DNA from 2 places in the Promicromonospora sp. Populi genome. Region 1 is predicted to be linked to the other one. Evidence: riboswitches for the same ligand, from Rfam matches in the RefSeq annotation. Region 1 holds a riboswitch; the other holds the start of a gene.
What was found. Region 1 has a riboswitch for thiamine pyrophosphate ahead of AB1046_RS15905 (MTH1187 family thiamine-binding protein). Riboswitches for the same ligand answer to the same signal wherever they lie in the genome.

Region 1 (5,600 bases):
ACCCGCGCGACAGCGCGGCCAGGAACCCGCGCGCGACGTCCGGGTCCTCGTCCAGCAGCGCCCGGGACGTCGCCACGAGCGGCGTGTACCAGTCGGGCACGCAGTCGAAGTGGTCGCGGAATGCGATCGTGTCGACGTCGAGCCCGTCGACCTCGCCCAGCCGGATCGTGTCCCAGGCGTCGAACACCCAGGCGGTGTCGAACTGGTCCTCGGTCAAGCCGATGCGGAAGTCGTCGCTGACCAGCGGCGTGAACTCGACCTGCGCGGGGTCGCCGCCGTCGCACTCGACAAGCTTGCTGATCAGGGCCTTCTCGAGGTCGGACTCGTAGGAGCCGTACCGCTTGCCCTCGAGGTCACGGGGGCGGGTGATGCCGTCGTCGGACAGGCTGATCAAGGACGACGTGTTGTGCTCGATCACGGTGGCCACGGAGACGACGTCGGCCCCAGCGGCCCGCGCCGGGACCAGGCCCTCCGCGACGGAGTACGCAAAGTCGGCCTGCCCGGCCGCGACGAGCTGCAGCCCGGACGTCTCGCCGGGCTCGACGATATTGACGTCGAAGCCCTCGTCCGCGAACCAGCCCTCGGCCTGGGCGAGGTAGAGGCCGGAGTGGTTGGTGTTGGGCGTCCAGTCGAGCACGACGGTGACCTCGCGCAGACCGGCGTCGGACGCCGCATCACCGCCCTGGCCTCCCGAGCCGGTGCCGCACCCGGTGAGGGCCACTGGCACAACCGCAGCGAGCGCCGTCGTGCGCACAAGGAGGGACCGCGTACGGAAGTCCCGTGCACCGAGGGACTGGGAGTGCTTCATGATTTTCCTCTCTGCCACGGCGTCGCGACACGCGTGAGCGCTGCGACGAGGGCGAAGAACAGGCCGGACAGGAGGGCGATCAGGACGACGCCCACAAAGATCTGGTCCACGGCGTACGCCTTGCGGGACCGCTGGACGAACACACCGAGCCCGGACTGCCCGGCGAGGTACTCAGCCACCACTGCCGCGCCCACGGCGTAGGTCGCGGCGACCCGCAGCCCCGCGAGCGCGCCCGGGATCGACGCCGGCAGCCGGACCAGCAGGAACTGGTCCAGGCGTGTGCCGCCCAGGCCGGCGACCATGTCGGAGTGCTCGGCGTCGACGGCGCGCATGGCGCCCACCGCCGAGACGAGCACGGGAAAGAAGACGGTGAGCGCCACGAGGACCACCTTGGGCAGCAGGCCGAAGCCCGCCCACAGGATCATCAGCGGCGCGAGCACCACCACCGGCACCGTCTGCGTGAGCACAACCAGGGGGTAGACGGCGTCGCCGGTCACTCGCGAGGCCGTGACCAGGATGCTCAGCACCAGGCCCGCCACCGTGCCGAGGGCGAGCCCGGCCACGGCTTCGGTGAGCGTCGTGACCACGTGCGGGCCGAGCAGGGGCGCCACCTCGACGGCGGTGCGCGCCACCTGCGACGGCGCGGGCAGCACGAACTCGGGCACGTCCGCGAGGCGCACCCACCCCTCCCAGACCGTGAGCAGCACGACGACGGTGACGAGCGGGGGGACTACGCGCCCGGCCCGCCGCCACCGAAGGCCCCGAGCGCCCTGGGCGCCCTGGCTCACGCCCGGAACTTGGTGATGAGGTCCGCGATGGTGGGACCGGCGTCGGCGGCGGCCTCGCTGACCTTGATGTTGGACTGGACGCCGTCCGCGCCCGCGCCGAGCGTCGCCTCGTGGACGGCGCGCAGCAGCGCCCACACCTCGTCGGGGCTGCCCTGGACGAACGTCCCCATGGCGCCCACCTCGTAGGTGAGGCCGGAGGCCTGGATGACGGCGATTGCGGCGTCCACGTACGCGTACTTCGCGTCGGGTGTACCGCTGGGACGGGGAGAGACCTGGATCTCGGCGAGCATGTGCGACCTCCACGGGCAGGCCAGAGGTCGCCGGTTCCGACGGGGGGGCGCGCGACCACGTCCCCGCCGGGGACGGCCTCGACCGAACGCCCGTGCCGTCAGGCACGTCCTTCCGCTGGCATTACCCAGTTCAAGTGATCGGGTCGACGGCGTCGGCACAAGGCCCAGGCCATCCTCTCAGCCCGGCTACCCGAGCTCCCCGCGTTGGCGGAGGTACGGTACCTCTTCGCACGGCAGGTTCGGAAGCCTGCTCACCTTCGAGCCCTAGGTTTCTTCGCCTTGAGGCGTCTCAGAGCGGAGAAACTTAGGGCTCGAAAGGGTGGGGGTCATTCACCCGGGTACTTGAGGTCTATCTGGGTGCGGATGGTGTCCAGCGTCGTCATGATCGCTATCGTCTCCGCGCGCGGGAGCAGGGGGCTGTCCAGCTCGCCCGCCGCGACCAGGCGCTCCGCCTCGGCGGCCTGGAACTGCATGCCCCGGCTCGGTACAGCGCCGTCGAAGGTCTCGATCTCAGCGCCTTCGGAGTTGTACACGTGCACGAGCGTCGGGCTGTACCAGACGGCGTCGATCTCGATGCGGCCCTCGGTTCCGAGGATCGTCGCGCGGTTGGGTCCCTTGGTGTCCGACGCCGAGATCGTCGTGGCGACCCGTGCGCCGTCGTACCCGAAGATCGTGGCGATGGTGGCGTCCGCGCCGGTCTCCTTGAAGGTCGCGTGCGACTGGATCGTGAGCGGCTCGCCGAACAGGTCCCAGGCGAACGAGACCGGGTAGATGCCCAGGTCGAGCAACGAGCCGCCGCCCAGGGCCAAGTTATTGATGCGGTGCTCCGGGTCGTCGGGCAGGTCCTGCGTGTGGTCCACCATCAGGGTCCGCACCTCGCCGATCGCACCGGACGCGATGATCTCCCGGACGCGCGCCATGTGCGGCAGGAACCGGGTCCACATCGCTTCGAGCGCGACGAGCCCTCGGGCCTCGGCGAGGTCCATGACCTCGCGCGCCTCGGCGGCGTTCAGCGTGAAGGGCTTCTCGATCAGCACGTGCTTGCCAGCCTCCAGCGCGAGCTTCGCAGCCTCGGCGTGCATCGGGTGCGGCGTGGCGATGTAGACGATGTCGACCTCGGGGTCGTTCACGAGGTTCTCGTAGGAGCCGTGCGCCGTCGGGATGCCGAGGCGGTCGGCGAACTCCCGTGCCTTCTCCAGGGACCGGGACCCCACCGCCTGCACGGTGAAGCCGTTGTCGTTGAGGTCCGAAACGAAGGCTGCGGCGATGCCGCCGGCCGCGAGGATGCCCCAGCGCAGGTGTGTCGTCATGCCTTCGAGCGTAGTGCTGCATCTCGCCAGGGTTGAACCAGGGGGTCAGACACTGCTGGGGGCATGGACCTTGAGTCCATGCCCCCAGCAGACCTACGTACTTCGGATGTCAGCTGACCAGGTCAGCTGACGGGTCCGTTGACCTGGATGGTCATGTGCCCGTTGCGGGTGTCCTGCGACACCACCTTGATGGTGGTGCCGGTGCCGCCGACCTTCACGGAGTGTCGCGGGTTGTCCGGGTTCCAGTACGCCTCCGGGTTGGTGTCGTCGAACGTCGACACCTGCCGCTGCTTACCCAGGACCAGGGTGGTCAGGGAGGTCGCGGACACCTGGCGGTGCAGCGACAGCGTGTCCGTCTTCTGCAGCCCGAACGTGGCGTCGAAGGACTGGATCCGGTTGCGGGCGAGGGTGCCGTCCGACCACGTCAGAATCTGGGGACGCGCGTCGACCGGCAGGGCCTCGCCGCCACCTTCGTGCTGCGACGTGTTGTTGTCGCCGTAGAGGCTGTTCACGTACCAGATCAGCAGGCCGTCCTGGTAGGCGTAGTGCTCGACCTGATCGGGCGAGGTGAAGGACCAGCCGAAGTTGTACGGCCCGGTCTTGAGCGTCTGGTCGTACCCGCCGTACACGCGGTTCTCGGCCACGTAGTAGTGCGTGTAGTTGACCTCGTAGGTGCCGTCTGCGCCGACCGTCAGGAAGCCGTCGGTGGTCCAGTCGGCGAAGTCCTCGAAGTCCTCGCTCAGGGCGTCGCCCACGGCGACGTCGTCAACCAGCAGACCCTTCTCGTTCGCGCCGCCGTCGCTCGAGTAGCGGAACCGGACCGACGCCGTGTCACCGGCGTACGCCGAGAGGTCGGCCGACAGCTCGACCCAGGCGCCCGCCGAGGTGCCGGTGATGCCGCCGCCCGGGTTGGTGCCGTTCGGGTCGTCGTCCGTGGAGAGGTTGTTCGGCAGGGCGGTCCAGGTGGAACCGCCGTCCGTGGAGATCTCGGCGAACGCGTAGTCGTAGCCCTCCTCGATCGCGTACTGCACCTGTGCGGTCAGGGTTGCGTCCGCGGGCACGGTGAACGCCGGCGAGGCGAGCGTGTTGTTCAGGTTGTTGCCCGTGCTGGAGTACACGAACTGGCCGTCGAACGGCGCAACCTCCACGTCTACCTGCTCGACGCCGTCGGGCAGGTTCACGACCGCCGCCTGCGCACGCGTGGTGGCGTGGTACGACGGGCCAAGATTCACGCGCTCCCGGGCACCGGCCTCCACGGTCTCGTAGTCGAGCCAGCCCAGGAACAGCTTCTCGGTCGCACCCATGTGGTCCGGGCTCGTGCCGATGGTGCCGTCACCGTGGCCCAGCCAGGAGCCGGAGCTCATGAGGTTCCAGAATCCGGTGCCGTTCTCGCCGCCGGCGGTGTCGTAGTAGTCCGGCAGGCCGAGGTCGTGGCCGAACTCGTGCGCGAACACCCCGAGTCCACCGTTCTCCGGCTCCGTGGTGTAGTCGCGGATCCAGATGTCGGAGTCGCCGACCTTGATGCCGCCGAGCTTGGCGAACGCAGCCGGGCCGTCCGTGCCCAGACCGCCCTGGTTGACCGACCAGCGGTGCGACCAGATGGCCGACTCAGGTGCGCCGGCCTCCTCGCCCTCGCCGGCGTGGATCGCCTGGAAGTGGTCGATGTAGCCGTCGGCCTCGGCGGTGATGCCGTCACCGTCCGCGTCGTAGCGGTCCCAGACGTCGAACGACTGCAGGTAGGCGTCGATCTCCGCGGCGGTCTTGCCCGCGGCAACCTGCTGCTCGTACCAGGCGTCGGCGCTGTCCTGGACGAATCGCGTCATGTCCGTGCCGGACTCGGTGGTGCCGTAGGACGCCGAGCTGTAGGGCACGGTGACCCAGTCGGACACGTCGCCCTGCAGGTCGAACCGGCCCGACGACATCTCGTCGTAGATGCCGGCGAACGACTCGCCGTCCTGGTCCTCCAGGCCCGTGAAGAACATCTCCATGTAGTGGTCGCGCGAGAAGTCCGCCTCCCAGTACGTGGAGTTGTCGCGCCTCTTCGGCTCGGGGATCTGGTTCTGCACCGGGCCCGCCGTGGCCTCCGGGTAGCGCTCGTCGACCTGGTCGCCGAAGCCGACGAGGATGCTGAACAGCTGCGCCGTCTCCTCGACCCCGTACTCGACGTACTCGCGCGGGGAGATCTCCACGACCCTGGACTGGTGCTTGCCCGAACCGCGCGTCTCGACCTGCGCCTCGCCGGTGGCGACCATGTCCACGGCGGTCTGCCGCTTCTCGGTCTGCTTCTCTGCTAGGGCGTCGGGACGGTTGTCCTCCTGGGCTGGCACCGCCTGCTGGGGCGCTTCCTCGGCCGGGGGTGCGGCCGAGGCGGTGATCGGTATGAGGGCGGTGGAGAGCAGCAACG
Region 2 (5,600 bases), 1.7 Mb from region 1:
CCCGGTCCGGGTCCGCAGAGGGCCGTGGCCTCGACACACGCCGCATCGCGACGGTGGTCAGCTCCGTGCCCGACGCGACGAGCGCGTCCTCCAGCGCGAGCAGGCTGGCCGCTCCGCCGGTGCCCATGATCAGCCGCGAGCGCAGCGGCGTGCCGGCGATCGTCAGCGGGGCCTCGATGGCGGCGGTGTGCTGTTCGATGGTCATGCTCAGCCTCCCTGTACCGCGGTGACTACCTCGACGCGGTCGCCGGGCCGCACGGTCGTGCTTGCCCAGGCGCTGCGGGGCAGCACCGCGTCGTTGATGGCGACGGCGACACCCCGCGGGGCGCCGTCGACCACCAGGCCGGGCAGGAGCCGGGCGACCAGGTCGGTGACGGGGAGCGGGCCGTCCAGCGGGTGGGGCTCGCCGTTGACGAGCGTGGTTTCGGCGGTTGTCATCTGGCGACTCCCTGGGTGGTGCGGGCGAATCGGTGCGGGTCAGCAAGCAGGACGGCGGCTTCGAGGGCCGCGCCTGGCACGGCCGCGCCCGGCGCCCCACCGAGCAGGTGGTCGACGACGGCGGCGGTCAGCGGGGCGAGCAGCACACCGTTGCGGTGGTGGCCGGTGGCCAGCAGCAGGCCGTCGGCAGCCCAGCCGAGCAGCGGCGCGTTGTCGGGGGTGCCGGGCCGGGACCGGGTGGTGGCCTCGACGAATACCGCGTCGTCGAGGGCGGGCAGCAGGGCGCGGGCGTCGCGCAGCAGCGTGAAGACGTCGGCGTACCGGGTCAGGCGGTCGTCGTCGCGCTCGTCGGAGGTCGCGCCCACCACTACCTCGCGCCGCCCGTCGGCCCGTTGCCGCCTCGGCACCACGTAGACGGGGCGGCCCTGCACGGTGCCGCGCACCACAAGCCCGGAGGTCAGCTCTGGGCCGACGTCCAGACGCAGGGTTGTGCCGGGCACCGCCCGGGTGGGCGCACCAGGGAACAGCTCGCCGCTGCTGAACCCGGCGGCCAGGACGACGGTCCCGGCCGCGTGCCGCTCCCCCGCGTCGTCCGAAACTCCGACGACGGCGCCGTCCACCCAGGTCAGCGCGGTTGCGGCCCGGCGCACCAGCCGCGCGGCGGGTGCGGCGTCGACCACCGCGGACAACGCGGCGTGGACTGCCCGCGGGTCGGCCTGATGGTCCCCGGGCACCCAGGCGGCGCCCGCCACGCGCGGGCCGACGGCGGGCTCGCGTAAGCGAGCGTCGTCGGGCGAGATCTCCACCGAGCCCAGGCCCCACTCCCGGTGCAGGGCGAGCATCCGGCGCAGCTCGGCCAGGTCGTCGCCGTCGTAGGCGAGGGCAAGCGTGCCCGTGCGGTCGAGGCCGATCGCGCCGGGCGGCAGGCCCGCCGCCTGTTCGAGCGACCGGGCGAACCGCGGCCACAGCGCGAGCGACTCGGTCCCGAGCCGGGTCAGGCCGCTCTGCCCGAAGCCCGCCTCCATGACTGGGGCGAGCATGCCCGCCGCGGCGCGTGTGGCGCCGTCGCCGGGCGCGGGGTCCAGCACGGTGACGGTGGCGCCGGCCGCGAGCGCGCGCCAGGCCGCCGTCAGGCCGATGATTCCCCCGCCGACTACGAGCACGTCGCAGGCATGGCTGGTCAAGGCTGAAGCTCCCTTCGCTGGCATTACCCAGATCAGGTTCGACGGTCGGCGCCCTGCGCCCTCTCAGCCCCGTGCGGGGCTCCCGTGCACGGTGGCAACCATAACCCTCATCCGGCACCCGTTCGCGTGCCTAGACTCACGCGCGTGGATCCACGGACCCGGCTGGCCGACGCCCGCCTCTACCTCTGCACCGACGCCCGCGAGGCCACGGGCGACCTCGAGCCGTTCCTGCACGCGGCGCTCGACGGCGGCGTCGACGTGGTCCAGCTGCGGGACAAGACCCTGGACGCCGCCCGCGAGGTCGCGCTGCAGGCCGTCGTGGAGCGGGTGGCCGCCGAGCACGGTGCGCTGCGGGCGGTCAACGACCGGGCCGACATCGCACAGCTGACCGGGGCGCCCGTGGTGCACATGGGCCAGGACGACCTGCCGCCGGGCGCGGTGCGGCAGCTGCTGGGCGACGGCCCCGTGCTGGGCCGGTCCACGCACGCCCTGGACGAGGCCTTGGCCGCGGATGCCGACCCGCGTGTCGACTACTTCTGCGTGGGCCCGCTGTGGAGCACCCCCACCAAGCCCGGCCGCCCCGCCGTCGGCCTGGACCTCTTGCGCGACGTCGCCGCCCGCCGGCCGGTCACGCCGTGGTTCGCGATCGGCGGGATCGACACCGATCGCCTCGACCGGGTGCTCGACGCCGGGGCGCGGCGCATCGTCGTCGTACGGGCCATCACACAGGCCGACGACCCGCGCGCCGCAGCTGTTGAGCTGCGACGGCGGGTCGTCGGGAGTGCGGGGGCCTGAGCTAGCCGGCCCTCGCGGGCGGTACTACCCGCAGAACTCGTTCAGCTCGAAGTTGTGCACCACCGTCTGACCCTTGATGATGCGTGCCTGCTTCGACTCCGGCGGGTACCCCGTCGCCGAGCTGAGCAGCGTCAGCCGGTTGTTGGAGATCCCCATCCAGCGGGCATAGCCGCCGTCCGGCCCGGTCACGAGCGTGACGTCGTACTCGGACCCGTCGATGACCACGAACGCGCCCTCCAGCGGCACGGTCTCGTCCTCGCAGGTGGCCCCAGTGACGGTGCCGGCGATCTTGCCCCAGTTGGCGGGCGGCGTCACCGTCAGCGACACGTCCACGCGGGGCTCGGCGTACGGCGTGCTGCCGTTGGCCACCACTCCCGCGGTGTACGTGCCCGGCTGGTCGACCCGGCTGCTGTCCATGTCGACGAACACCTTCGCGGACGCTCCGGGAGCGAGCGTGAAGGACGGCGGCTGGACGTCGAGCCACGGCACGTCGACCGTGGACTCACCGGTCACGTTCATCACCACGTGCATGTCCGGGAAGCCGAGCTCCGCGACGGGAGTCGGCTCGGGCGTGTTGCACTCCGACGAGGCGATGTACGACGGCGCGGTCTCCGGCTCGGCGTTGGAGCCGATGAAGAACCCGGCGGGGCTGACGACCTCGACCACGAGCGTGCCGGTCGCGGTGCCGGTGACCGGCACGTCGACCATCGTGAGCTCCTGCTCCTCCAGGGTCGCTTCGGACGAGCCGAGCAGCGTCATGTTCTCGTACAGGAAGTCCCCGTCGAGCTCGTACAGGTTGACCGTCACAGGCGTGTCCGCCCCGGCGATCTCCACCCCGAAGGACACGTTGGTCACGGCGAACTCACCCTGGATGTCGAAGTCCTCCAGCGTGAACGTCCGCAGCACCTTCGTCTCGCCGGCCAGGCAGGCCGCCGAGTTGACCGCAACGACGTCCTGCGACGACGAGTGGGTGATGGTGGTCCCGTCCGCCAGGAGCGACGGCGGCGCCGACGGCGTCACCGTCTTCCCTGGCTTCTTGCCGTTCCGGCCGAAGCCGTCGTCGGCCTGCGCGGCGGAGCTCGCCCTGCCCAGCTTGCCCGAGGACGGGGCCGTGCTCACCTCGGTCACCTCGCCCGTGGCGCCCTTGATGACGCTGCTGCCGCCCGAGGTCCCGAGGATCTCGAAGTCGGACGACGTCGGAGCCACCTCGACGTTCGCGGGCGCGGTGCCCTCGTTCTTCACGGTGAAGCTGCCGGACTTGCTGCCGCCCAGCTTCACCGTGCGCTTGATCTCGCTCGGAGTGACGGTCAGGAGCGGGGCAGCGAGCTTCACGTCCTTTCGGACGACGGCGTCGGCGACGACCTTCACCTTTGCCTGCTTGGCCTTGTAGTCCTTGGCCGCATAACCGATCTGCTGCGCACCGACCTGCGCCGAGAACAGCGAGTAGTACCCGGCGCCCACGCCCGGGTTCTCCGGGTCCAAGGACTTGGTGCTCTGCTCCTCGCCGGCCGACACCGTGGCGCCGTTCACGCCGTCACCGGTGTTGAGGTCCCGGACGAACCCGGCAACGAGGCCGCCGTCGACCGGGGTGCACTCCCCGATCGACACGTTGTCGACCTGCCACCAGAAGGACCACGCGGCGTCGCCGTAGTGGAACCGGACCCGCACGTCGGACTGACCGCCCGCGCCCGGGAGCCCGACGAGCACGCGCCCGTTCGCGTCGGCGGTCTGGTGCAGCACGGTCTCCCAGGTCTCGCCACCGTCCAGGCTGAGGTCGACGTCGGCGAAGTCGCCGCCCGACGAGTACGCCTGATCGAACGTCAGGAGCGGCGCGTCGACGTCGCTCAGGTCGTAGGCCGGTGCCGTGAGGGTGGTGTCCTGCGACCCGTCAGGGCCGTAGGCGTCACTGTTCACCTCGGCGAACAGGCCCTCGCCACCGGTCATGTTGCCGTACTCGAACCGGTCGTCGAAGGTCCAGACCTGCTCGGTGCCGGCCAGGTCCTCGACGGTCCAGCCCTCGGGCACGGCGCCGGACTCGAACTCCTCGGTGCCTGCGCCCGCGCCGGTCAGGGCGTAACCGGGAGCCGTGCACTCGGGTGCCACCGGAGCGGCGACGTCGGCGGTCGCCGGCTCGGTGCCGACCTCGACCTCCTGCGTGAGCGCCCCGTAGCCGGTCACTGACGGCGTCGCGACGAGCGTGTGCGTGGCCGACTGCGGCAGCTCGAGCGAGTACTCCCCCGTGAACGGGTCGGTCCACGCCACCACGCTGCTGGGTGCGCCCTGCACGGTGACCTTGGCGTCGAGCGGCCAGCCGTGGCCGGAACCGTCGGTGACGGTGCCGCTCACGGTGGTGGTCGGCGCGGCCTCCAGGACGAAGTCCTGGGTGGTGGTCTCGTCCTCGACGACGTCGGCCTGGGCCGCGGCGTCGATGAACCCGAACGCGGAGACGCTCAGGTCGTACGAGCCCTCCTCGAGGCCCAGGCGGTACGCGCCCTCGGCGTCGGTGGTGTCGGAGCGCTCGCCGGTGGTCACGCGCGCGCCGGCGACGGGCTCGCCGTCCGGGCCCGTGACGGTACCGGCGAGGAAGCCGTAACCGTCGATCGGCGCGTTCTCGATCAGGGTGCGGACGTCGAGCTTGCCCTCGCCCCACACGTTGTTGTCCTCGGCGGTGCCGCCGCAGGAGTCGTCGTCCACGTTGGTCGAGGTCTCGTCCAGCAGCTGCTTGGTGGCCTCGATGTCGCCGACCAGGACGGGAGCCGCGCTCCACAGGAGCGCGACGGCGCCCGCGAGGTGCGGGGAGGCCATGGACGTACCGCTGAACTCCTCGTACCCGCCGCCGGGCACGGAGGACCGCACATCGACACCGGGGGCCGAGAGGTTCGGCTTGGTCAGGCCGTCCTCGCCCGGGCCGCGCGACGAGAAGTCGGCGATGTCGCCGGACTCCCCGAACGCACCGGAGGCGTAGGTCCCGACGTTCGCCCCGGGGGACGACGTCGACTGACAGCCGAACTCACCCGCGTTGCCCGCCGCCCACGCGCCGAAGATGCCTGACGCCTCCCAGGCAGCGATCTCCTCGGACATGAAGTCGTCGATCGCCCCGGGCGCCGTCTGGCCCCACGAGTTGTTCACGATGTGGGGACGCTGCGCCGGGTCCGGGTCGGAGCCGTCGACGCGCGTCGGCGC

Region 2: another riboswitch for thiamine pyrophosphate. It lies ahead of thiO (glycine oxidase ThiO); the one in region 1 lies ahead of AB1046_RS15905 (MTH1187 family thiamine-binding protein).

Annotation. Positions count from the first base shown of each region.
Region 1 is NZ_CP163528.1:3,498,836-3,504,435, forward strand. Features, by position in the region: gene AB1046_RS15895 (ABC transporter substrate-binding protein) at 1-808, opposite strand, end outside; gene AB1046_RS15900 (ABC transporter permease) at 805-1,596, opposite strand; gene AB1046_RS15905 (MTH1187 family thiamine-binding protein) at 1,593-1,886, opposite strand; TPP riboswitch at 1,977-2,098, opposite strand; gene AB1046_RS15910 (Gfo/Idh/MocA family protein) at 2,213-3,196, opposite strand; gene AB1046_RS15915 (immune inhibitor A domain-containing protein) at 3,319-5,600, opposite strand, start outside.
Region 2 is NZ_CP163528.1:5,171,706-5,177,305, reverse strand. Features, by position in the region: gene AB1046_RS23505 (thiazole synthase) at 1-205, opposite strand, end outside; gene thiS (sulfur carrier protein ThiS) at 208-438, opposite strand; gene thiO (glycine oxidase ThiO) at 435-1,622, opposite strand; TPP riboswitch at 1,615-1,718, opposite strand; gene thiE (thiamine phosphate synthase) at 1,767-2,417, shown strand; gene AB1046_RS23485 (S8 family serine peptidase) at 2,442-5,600, opposite strand, start outside.